Regions from separate parts of the Paenibacillus sp. Marseille-Q7038 genome, predicted to be linked through region 1. Evidence: a T-box and tRNA genes for the amino acid it is inferred to sense, from the RefSeq annotation. Region 1 holds a T-box; the other regions hold tRNA genes.

The links. A T-box is a leader RNA that pairs with one kind of tRNA and senses whether it is charged. The one in region 1 lies ahead of thrS (threonine--tRNA ligase), so its partner is inferred to be a tRNA-Thr.
Region 2: it has a tRNA-Thr gene. The T-box ahead of thrS (threonine--tRNA ligase) is inferred to sense a tRNA for this amino acid. The anticodon was not compared.
Region 3: it has a tRNA-Thr gene. The T-box ahead of thrS (threonine--tRNA ligase) is inferred to sense a tRNA for this amino acid. The anticodon was not compared.
Region 4: it has a tRNA-Thr gene. The T-box ahead of thrS (threonine--tRNA ligase) is inferred to sense a tRNA for this amino acid. The anticodon was not compared.

Annotation. Positions count from the first base shown of each region.
Region 1 is NZ_CBCOOM010000001.1:544,762-546,929, reverse strand. Features, by position in the region: gene thrS (threonine--tRNA ligase) at 1-1,247, opposite strand, end outside; T-box leader at 1,327-1,595, opposite strand; gene ACWPWY_RS02720 (putative sporulation protein YtxC) at 1,605-2,168, opposite strand, start outside.
Region 2 is NZ_CBCOOM010000001.1:1,551,231-1,553,398, reverse strand. Features, by position in the region: rRNA gene ACWPWY_RS07590 (23S ribosomal RNA) at 1-418, shown strand, start outside; rRNA gene rrf (5S ribosomal RNA) at 673-789, shown strand; tRNA gene ACWPWY_RS07580 (tRNA-Ala) at 838-913, shown strand; tRNA gene ACWPWY_RS07575 (tRNA-Asn) at 918-993, shown strand; tRNA gene ACWPWY_RS07570 (tRNA-Glu) at 996-1,067, shown strand; tRNA gene ACWPWY_RS07565 (tRNA-Val) at 1,076-1,151, shown strand; tRNA gene ACWPWY_RS07560 (tRNA-Met) at 1,162-1,235, shown strand; tRNA gene ACWPWY_RS07555 (tRNA-Thr) at 1,369-1,444, shown strand; tRNA gene ACWPWY_RS07550 (tRNA-Tyr) at 1,454-1,539, shown strand; tRNA gene ACWPWY_RS07545 (tRNA-Trp) at 1,546-1,620, shown strand; tRNA gene ACWPWY_RS07540 (tRNA-His) at 1,658-1,733, shown strand; tRNA gene ACWPWY_RS07535 (tRNA-Gln) at 1,754-1,828, shown strand; tRNA gene ACWPWY_RS07530 (tRNA-Lys) at 1,840-1,915, shown strand; tRNA gene ACWPWY_RS07525 (tRNA-Leu) at 1,926-2,006, shown strand; tRNA gene ACWPWY_RS07520 (tRNA-Gly) at 2,017-2,088, shown strand; tRNA gene ACWPWY_RS07515 (tRNA-Arg) at 2,101-2,168, shown strand, end outside.
Region 3 is NZ_CBCOOM010000001.1:3,134,617-3,136,784, forward strand. Features, by position in the region: tRNA gene ACWPWY_RS14855 (tRNA-Gly) at 210-280, opposite strand; tRNA gene ACWPWY_RS14860 (tRNA-Pro) at 290-363, opposite strand; tRNA gene ACWPWY_RS14865 (tRNA-Leu) at 374-453, opposite strand; tRNA gene ACWPWY_RS14870 (tRNA-Arg) at 484-560, opposite strand; tRNA gene ACWPWY_RS14875 (tRNA-Gly) at 573-644, opposite strand; tRNA gene ACWPWY_RS14880 (tRNA-Leu) at 655-735, opposite strand; tRNA gene ACWPWY_RS14885 (tRNA-Lys) at 746-821, opposite strand; tRNA gene ACWPWY_RS14890 (tRNA-Gln) at 834-908, opposite strand; tRNA gene ACWPWY_RS14895 (tRNA-His) at 931-1,003, opposite strand; tRNA gene ACWPWY_RS14900 (tRNA-Tyr) at 1,033-1,118, opposite strand; tRNA gene ACWPWY_RS14905 (tRNA-Thr) at 1,128-1,203, opposite strand; tRNA gene ACWPWY_RS14910 (tRNA-Phe) at 1,215-1,290, opposite strand; tRNA gene ACWPWY_RS14915 (tRNA-Asp) at 1,307-1,381, opposite strand; tRNA gene ACWPWY_RS14920 (tRNA-Met) at 1,393-1,466, opposite strand; tRNA gene ACWPWY_RS14925 (tRNA-Val) at 1,476-1,551, opposite strand; tRNA gene ACWPWY_RS14930 (tRNA-Glu) at 1,560-1,631, opposite strand; tRNA gene ACWPWY_RS14935 (tRNA-Ser) at 1,664-1,752, opposite strand; tRNA gene ACWPWY_RS14940 (tRNA-Asn) at 1,758-1,833, opposite strand; tRNA gene ACWPWY_RS14945 (tRNA-Ala) at 1,838-1,913, opposite strand; tRNA gene ACWPWY_RS14950 (tRNA-Ile) at 1,936-2,012, opposite strand; rRNA gene rrf (5S ribosomal RNA) at 2,064-2,168, opposite strand, start outside.
Region 4 is NZ_CBCOOM010000002.1:1,118,905-1,121,072, forward strand. Features, by position in the region: rRNA gene ACWPWY_RS22390 (23S ribosomal RNA) at 1-972, shown strand, start outside; tRNA gene ACWPWY_RS22395 (tRNA-Met) at 1,062-1,135, shown strand; tRNA gene ACWPWY_RS22400 (tRNA-Asp) at 1,147-1,223, shown strand; tRNA gene ACWPWY_RS22405 (tRNA-Phe) at 1,240-1,315, shown strand; tRNA gene ACWPWY_RS22410 (tRNA-Thr) at 1,327-1,402, shown strand; tRNA gene ACWPWY_RS22415 (tRNA-Tyr) at 1,412-1,497, shown strand; tRNA gene ACWPWY_RS22420 (tRNA-Trp) at 1,504-1,577, shown strand; tRNA gene ACWPWY_RS22425 (tRNA-His) at 1,614-1,689, shown strand; tRNA gene ACWPWY_RS22430 (tRNA-Gln) at 1,708-1,782, shown strand; tRNA gene ACWPWY_RS22435 (tRNA-Gly) at 1,790-1,864, shown strand; tRNA gene ACWPWY_RS22440 (tRNA-Cys) at 1,873-1,946, shown strand; tRNA gene ACWPWY_RS22445 (tRNA-Leu) at 1,960-2,045, shown strand; tRNA gene ACWPWY_RS22450 (tRNA-Arg) at 2,056-2,130, shown strand; tRNA gene ACWPWY_RS22455 (tRNA-Leu) at 2,144-2,168, shown strand, end outside.

The DNA.
Region 1 (2,168 bases):
CCAAAGTCTTTATAAGCAATCATAATCAGCTCAATGACACGAGCAAACTCTTCTTTGATCTGATCCGGACGGCAGAAAATATGAGAATCATTTAGAGTCATTGCACGAACCCGGTGTAAACCAGTCAGTGCTCCTGACATTTCATAACGGTGCTGCATTCCAAGCTCAGCAATACGAACCGGCAAATCACGGTAGCTGTGCATTTCACTTTTATATACCATCATGTGGTGAGGACAGTTCATTGGACGTAGCACAAGTTCTTCATTATCAAGCACCATTCTTGGGAACATATCTTCTTCATAGTGCTCTAAATGTCCAGAAGTTTTATACAATTCTACATTCCCTAGAACAGGAGTGTACACATGTTTGTAACCCAAACTTTCTTCAAGGTCTACAATATAGCGTTCCAGGGTACGACGAAGTTTTGCTCCATTGGGAAGCCAAATAGGAAGCCCTTGGCCGACCAGCTGAGAGAAAGTAAACATGTTCAGTTCTTTACCCAGCTTACGGTGATCCCGTTTTTTAGCTTCTTCCAAGTAATGAAGATGTTCATCCAGTTGTGCCTTTTTCGCAAATGCAGTTCCGTATACCCGTTGAAGCATTTTATTCTTGCTGTCTCCGCGCCAGTATGCGCCGGCTACGTTCATCAGCTTAAACACTTTAATTTTTCCAGTTGATGGAACATGCGGTCCACGGCAAAGGTCGAAGAATTCACCTTGTTCATAGATGGAAATGATGCTGTCTTCTGGCAAATCACGAATGAGCTCCAGTTTATAAGGGTCTTGAACTTCTTCAAAAATTCGAATCGCTTCTTCTCTGCTCACTTCTTTACGTACGATAGGAAGGTTCTCATTAACGATGCGTTCCATTTCTTTCTCGATCTTTTGCAGATCTTCCGGATTCAGTGCATGTTCAAGATCCATATCATAATAGAATCCGTCTTCAATCACCGGACCTACACCCAAAAAGACTTCTTTGTTGCCAAACAGGCGTTTTACGGCTTGTGCCAGCAAATGTGCAGTACTATGGCGAAGCACTTCAAGTCCTTCAGGTGAATCATAAGTTACAATTTCAACAAGTGCCCCTTCACGAAGCGGAGTGGAAAGATCGACAACAATCCCATCCATTTTACCTGCAAGTGCATTTTTTTTGAGTCCACTGCTAATCGAAGCAGCTACATCAAGGATACTAGCTCCGTTCTCATATTCGCGAACAGAACCATCTGGTAATTTAATACTTACTGACATTGTTATTTCCTCCTTTATCCTTTTGGATGCCGGGGAACGATGCTATGTTTATTGCAGACGCAAAAAACACCCGTCCCGGCAAAGGGACGAGTGTTATACTCGTGGTTCCACCCTAATTCAGTTGTCTCTTATCATGCGCAAGTGCACATAACAGGACAACCCTCATTGAAGCATGCAAGATAACGGGCATGAATCCGGCGGTTCTTACTTGTCTGCATAAATGCAAGCGTTCTAAACCACAGCTACAAAGGGGTAAGTCGCAGTTGGTATCCGGAAGAAATTACAGCCAAGTTTCTTCTCTCTGTACGGCCCATTTTCTACGGCTCATGTCTTTGTCATTGCTTTTAATACCAGTTATTATAATTCTAAAGATTCCTCTTCGTCAAGCGTCAGCAGCCCCGTTTCTTTCATCGAACAGCAATATCTGCAGTTATGGCAAATCTCCACTCGATCTTCAAAAATCTGTGTAATGGATCGAATGACCGGAAAATCTTGAGTCTGCGTATGCAGTTTCATTTTCTTAGGAGAAATAGAGATCAGCCTGCTAATAATCATATCTTCGACTTCCATTTCAAGTTCTATACCTGGCATCTCCATAATAACACTTTCATCTGGAGGCAAAACCAGAGGCCGCATGTACTCATCATATAACACAAATTCGTGTTGATCTTTATGCACGACATGTACAAGAGGCACCTTCGTTTCTTGAAAATAAACAAAATATTTCAAAAGACTCATAAACTCCTCATACTGCCGATCCATATAAAATTCATCTAATGCATATTCCACGATTTCATGAAGTTCGTTCTTATAACTCTGCATCCGAAATCGTAGTACACCATCAAGATGAATTACAGGTATTTCTTTCATCCCCTGTATAAGCCCTTCTGTTAGCTTGGCATGCCTTCGTTCTCTCGTCCC
Region 2 (2,168 bases), 1.0 Mb from region 1:
CACATCGACGGGGAGGTTTGGCACCTCGATGTCGGCTCATCGCATCCTGGGGCTGAAGTAGGTCCCAAGGGTTGGGCTGTTCGCCCATTAAAGCGGTACGCGAGCTGGGTTCAGAACGTCGTGAGACAGTTCGGTCCCTATCTGTCGTGGGCGTAGGAAATTTGAGAGGAGCTGTCCTTAGTACGAGAGGACCGGGATGGACATACCGCTGGTGTACCAGTTGTTCCGCCAGGAGCATCGCTGGGTAGCTATGTATGGAAGGGATAAGCGCTGAAAGCATCTAAGCGCGAAGCCCACCTCAAGATGAGATTTCCCAATTAGTAAGACCCCTTGAAGACGACGAGGTAGATAGGCTGGAGGTGGAAGTGCAAAGAATGCATGGAGCTGACCAGTACTAATCGGTCGAGGGCTTATCCTAAAAGCTTTCTGAAGGAAAGCTACTTCGAAAGCATATGCTATAAATCGTAAAAAAACGTTTCGTATCTAGTTTTCAGGGAGCAAATCCTTGAGGAGAACCTGACGCTTGTTTCTTGATTCACACTTCCATGTTGAACCCAAGTAAACGCGAAGAGCGAATGGATTTTCTGAAGATTTTTAAGTCGCATGTCCTTTCTAAGGTCTGATATTTTGCTGGTGAGTATTCACTGAAGATATCACAGCGCAAAAATCATGTTTGGTGGCGATAGCGGAGGGGTTCCACACGTACCCATCCCGAACACGACCGTTAAGCCCTCCAGCGCCGATGGTACTTGGACCGCAGGGTCCTGGGAGAGTAGGACGCCGCCAAGCGAATACCCTTTTGGGTTATTTTTTGCTGAATTACTTATTTAACGATTAGGGGCCATAGCTCAGCTGGGAGAGCGCCTGCCTTGCACGCAGGAGGTCAGCGGTTCGATCCCGCTTGGCTCCACCAATATTCCCTGATAGCTCAGTTGGTAGAGCACTCGACTGTTAATCGAGTTGTCACAGGTTCGAGTCCTGTTCGGGGAGCCAGCGGCCCGTTGGTCAAGGGGTTAAGACACCTCCCTTTCACGGAGGTAACAGGGGTTCGAATCCCCTACGGGTCACTTTATATGGAGATTTAGCTCAGCTGGGAGAGCATCTGCCTTACAAGCAGAGGGTCGGGGGTTCGATCCCCTCAATCTCCACCATATCAAATATCGCGGGGTGGAGCGGCTCGGTAGCTCGTCGGGCTCATAACCCGAAGGTCGCAGGTTCAAATCCTGCCCCCGCAATTGTAGTACTTGGAAATGTGGTAGAAGCAATATTTGTGCCTGTCATGCAAGATATTGTGGTTTGTAACTCTGTCAATTCAACCACTTTTTCCTAGCTCCAATCATATGGAGTATGTTATAATTAAAACAGTTAGCCGGTGTAGCTCAACTGGTAGAGCAACTGACTTGTAATCAGTAGGTTGGGGGTTCAAGTCCTCTCGCCGGCACCAGTTTCATATGGAGGATTAGCGAAGTGGCCAAACGCATCAGACTGTAAATCTGCTCCCTTACGGGTTCGGTGGTTCGAATCCATCATCCTCCACCAGTTTTTAGGGGCATAGTTTAAAGGTAGAACAACGGTCTCCAAAACCGTTGGTGTGGGTTCAATTCCTCTTTGCCCCTGCCATTTTTACAATTTTAGTATCATGATAAAGAATATTATGGCGGTCGTGGCGAAGGGGTTAACGCACCGGTCTGTGGCTCCGGCATTCGTGGGTTCAAGTCCCATCGATCGCCCCATTTATACAACTTATCGCTGTTGGGGATTAGCCAAGCGGTAAGGCAACGGACTTTGACTCCGTCATGCATAGGTTCAAATCCTATATCCCCAGCCATTTTTTAGTACGAGCCATTAGCTCAGTTGGTAGAGCACCTGACTTTTAATCAGGGTGTCGAAGGTTCGAGCCCTTCATGGCTCACCATCATTTATATGCGCGTGTGGCGGAATTGGCAGACGCACTAGACTTAGGATCTAGCGTCTTTGACGTGGGGGTTCGAGTCCCTTCACGCGCATCCTTTAATTGCGGACGTGGCTCAGCGGTAGAGCATCGCCTTGCCAAGGCGAGGGTCGCGGGTTCGATTCCCGTCGTCCGCTTTTATATTTTTTGCGCCCTTAGCTCAGCTGGATAGAGCGTTTGACTACGAATCAAAAGGCCGGGAGTTCGAATCTCTCAG
Region 3 (2,168 bases), 2.6 Mb from region 1:
TAACTTCCTAAGATGAGAAGATCATCTCATTCTTTTTAGTTGTTAACACCGCTTGTCACAATTACTAGCAATGTTTCTGCTGGTAATGATGGTCTTAGAAGTACAAGGTCCAGCCGAAAAAGAATTACCTCGAGTATTCAATACTTACTCCCTTATAAAGGTAAAAATAATAAAAACCCCTTCGCTTTCGCGAAGAGGTTTACAAATGAAGCGGGTGATGGGAATCGAACCCACGCTATCAGCTTGGAAGGCTGAAGTTCTACCATTGAACTACACCCGCGTATAAATATCGGGATGACACGATTTGAACATGCGACCCCCTGGTCCCAAACCAGGTGCTCTACCAAGCTGAGCTACATCCCGTAATATATGATGCCGGTGAAGGGACTCGAACCCCCACGGTTTCCCTCACGATTTTGAGTCGCGCGCGTCTGCCAATTCCGCCACACCGGCTTGTTGCTTATTTCATATTTAAAAATATAATGGCGCGCCCTGAGAGATTCGAACTCCCGGCCTTTTGATTCGTAGTCAAACGCTCTATCCAGCTGAGCTAAGGGCGCAAAAAATATAAAAGCGGACGACGGGAATCGAACCCGCGACCCTCGCCTTGGCAAGGCGATGCTCTACCGCTGAGCCACGTCCGCAATTAAAGGATGCGCGTGAAGGGACTCGAACCCCCACGTCAAAGACGCTAGATCCTAAGTCTAGTGCGTCTGCCAATTCCGCCACACGCGCATATAAATGATGGTGAGCCATGAAGGGCTCGAACCTTCGACACCCTGATTAAAAGTCAGGTGCTCTACCAACTGAGCTAATGGCTCGTACTAAAAAAATGGCTGGGGATATAGGATTTGAACCTATGCATGACGGAGTCAAAGTCCGTTGCCTTACCGCTTGGCTAATCCCCAACAGTGATAAGGTTTAAAAATGGGCGATCGATGGGACTTGAACCCACGAATGCCGGAGCCACAGACCGGTGCGTTAACCCCTTCGCCACGACCGCCATACAACGACAAACTTTGAAAATAAATCTGGTGGAGGATGATGGATTCGAACCACCGAACCCGTAAGGGAGCAGATTTACAGTCTGATGCGTTTGGCCACTTCGCTAATCCTCCATATGAAACTGGTGCCGACGAGAGGACTTGAACCCCCAACCTACTGATTACAAGTCAGTTGCTCTACCAGTTGAGCTACATCGGCTAATTTTTGAATGGTGGCTCGGGACGGAATCGAACCGCCGACACGAGGATTTTCAGTCCTCTGCTCTACCGACTGAGCTACCGAGCCTTATTCAGAATAAAAATGGCGGAACTGACGGGATTCGAACCCGCGATCTCCTGCGTGACAGGCAGGCATGTTAGGCCTCTACCACAGTTCCAGGTATTACAATTGCGGGGGCAGGATTTGAACCTGCGACCTTCGGGTTATGAGCCCGACGAGCTACCGAGTCGCTCCACCCCGCGATATTTATATGGTGGAGATTGAGGGGATCGAACCCCCGACCCTCTGCTTGTAAGGCAGATGCTCTCCCAGCTGAGCTAAATCTCCATATAAAGTGACCCGTAGGGGATTCGAACCCCTGTTACCTCCGTGAAAGGGAGGTGTCTTAACCCCTTGACCAACGGGCCTTACTGTATTAAACATTCTAGAAAATTCGCAACGGAGAAAGAGGGATTCGAACCCTCGAGACGCTTGTGACGCCTACACGATTTCCAATCGTGCTCCTTCGGCCAGCTCGGACACTTCTCCAGAAATGGCTCCCCGAACAGGGCTCGAACCTGTGACAACTCGATTAACAGTCGAGTGCTCTACCAACTGAGCTATCAGGGAATATTGGTGGAGCCAAGCGGGATCGAACCGCTGACCTCCTGCGTGCAAGGCAGGCGCTCTCCCAGCTGAGCTATGGCCCCATAATGGAATTATAAATTTGAATGGTGGGCCCTAGTGGACTCGAACCACCGACCTCACCCTTATCAGGGGTGCGCTCTAACCAGCTGAGCTAAGGGCCCTCATCGTTAATGAGTAACGATAAGGCAAAAAAATAACCCAAAAGGGTATTCGCTTGGCGACGTCCTACTCTCCCAGGACCCTGCGGTCCAAGTACCATCGGCGCTGGAGGGCTTAACGGTCGTGTTCGGGATGGGTACGTGTGGAACCCCTCCGCT
Region 4 (2,168 bases), on a different contig from region 1:
TAACGGTCCTAAGGTAGCGAAATTCCTTGTCAGGTAAATTCTGACCCGCACGAATGGCGTAACGACTTGGGCGCTGTCTCAACGAGAGATCCGGTGAAATTTTAATACCTGTGAAGATGCAGGTTACCCGCGACAAGACGGAAAGACCCCATGGAGCTTTACTGCGGCTTGATATTGGATTTGGGTACGATCTGTACAGGATAGGTGGGAGCCTAAGAAGCATGAGCGCCAGCTTGTGTGGAGGCAACGTTGGGATACCACCCTGATCGTATCTAGGTTCTAACTTGGTACCGTGATCCGGTGCGAGGACAGTGTCAGGGGGGCAGTTTGACTGGCGGTCGCCTCCTAAAGAGTAACGGAGGCGCCCAAAGGTTCCCTCAGAATGGTTGGAAATCATTCGCAGAGTGTAAAGGCACAAGGGAGCTTGACTGCGAGACCTACAAGTCGAGCAGGGACGAAAGTCGGGCTTAGTGATCCGGTGGTACCGCATGGAAGGGCCATCGCTCAACGGATAAAAGCTACCCTGGGGATAACAGGCTTATCTCCCCCAAGAGTCCACATCGACGGGGAGGTTTGGCACCTCGATGTCGGCTCATCGCATCCTGGGGCTGAAGTAGGTCCCAAGGGTTGGGCTGTTCGCCCATTAAAGCGGTACGCGAGCTGGGTTCAGAACGTCGTGAGACAGTTCGGTCCCTATCTGTCGTGGGCGTAGGAAATTTGAGAGGAGCTGTCCTTAGTACGAGAGGACCGGGATGGACATACCGCTGGTGTACCAGTTGTTCCGCCAGGAGCATCGCTGGGTAGCTATGTATGGAAGGGATAAGCGCTGAAAGCATCTAAGCGCGAAGCCCACCTCAAGATGAGATTTCCCAATTAGTAAGACCCCTTGAAGACGACGAGGTAGATAGGCTGGGGGTGGAAGTGCGGAATGCATGGAGCTGACCAGTACTAATCGGTCGAGGGCTTATCCTAAAAATAAATCGCAAAGATTGTTTCGTATCTAGTTTTCAGGGAGCAGAGGGTCGGGGGTTCGATCCCCTCAATCTCCACCATATAAATATCGCGGGGTGGAGCGACTCGGTAGCTCGTCGGGCTCATAACCCGAAGGTCGCAGGTTCAAATCCTGCCCCCGCAATTGTAATACCTGGAACTGTGGTGTAGAGGCCTAACATGCCTGCCTGTCACGCAGGAGATCGCGGGTTCGAATCCCGTCAGTTCCGCCATTTTTATTCTGAATAAGGCTCGGTAGCTCAGTCGGTAGAGCAGAGGACTGAAAATCCTCGTGTCGGCGGTTCGATTCCGTCCCGAGCCACCATTCAAAAATTAGCCGATGTAGCTCAACTGGTAGAGCAACTGACTTGTAATCAGTAGGTTGGGGGTTCAAGTCCTCTCGTCGGCACCAGTTTCATATGGAGGATTAGCGAAGTGGCCAAACGCATCAGACTGTAAATCTGCTCCCGTACGGGTTCGGTGGTTCGAATCCATCATCCTCCACCAGTTTTTAGGGGCATAGTTTAAAGGTAGAACAACGGTCTCCAAAACCGTTGGTGTGGGTTCAATTCCTGCTGCCCCTGCCAATTTTACAAATTTAGTATCATGATAAAGAATACATGGCGGTCGTGGCGAAGGGGTTAACGCACCGGTCTGTGGCTCCGGCATTCGTGGGTTCAAGTCCCATCGATCGCCCCATTTTTTCTTTATCACTGCTGGGGATTAGCCAAGCGGTAAGGCAACGGACTTTGACTCCGTCATGCATAGGTTCAAATCCTATATCCCCAGCCATTTATTTGCGGACGTGGCTCAGCGGTAGAGCATCGCCTTGCCAAGGCGAGGGTCGCGGGTTCGATTCCCGTCGTCCGCTCCAATATATACGGCGCCATAGCCAAGTGGTAAGGCACAGCTCTGCAAAAGCTTTATCCCCAGTTCGAATCTGGGTGGCGCCTCCATTTTTATTTATAAGCGGGAGTGGCGGAATCGGCAGACGCACAGGACTTAAAATCCTGCGGTAGGTGACTATCGTACCAGTTCAAGTCTGGTCTTCCGCATATCTAGTCTGTGCCCTTAGCTCAGCTGGATAGAGTATTTGATTGCGAATCAAAAAGCTTCGGAGTTCAAATCTTTTAGGGCACATATAATAGAATAAGCCGGTGTGGCGGAATTGGCAGACG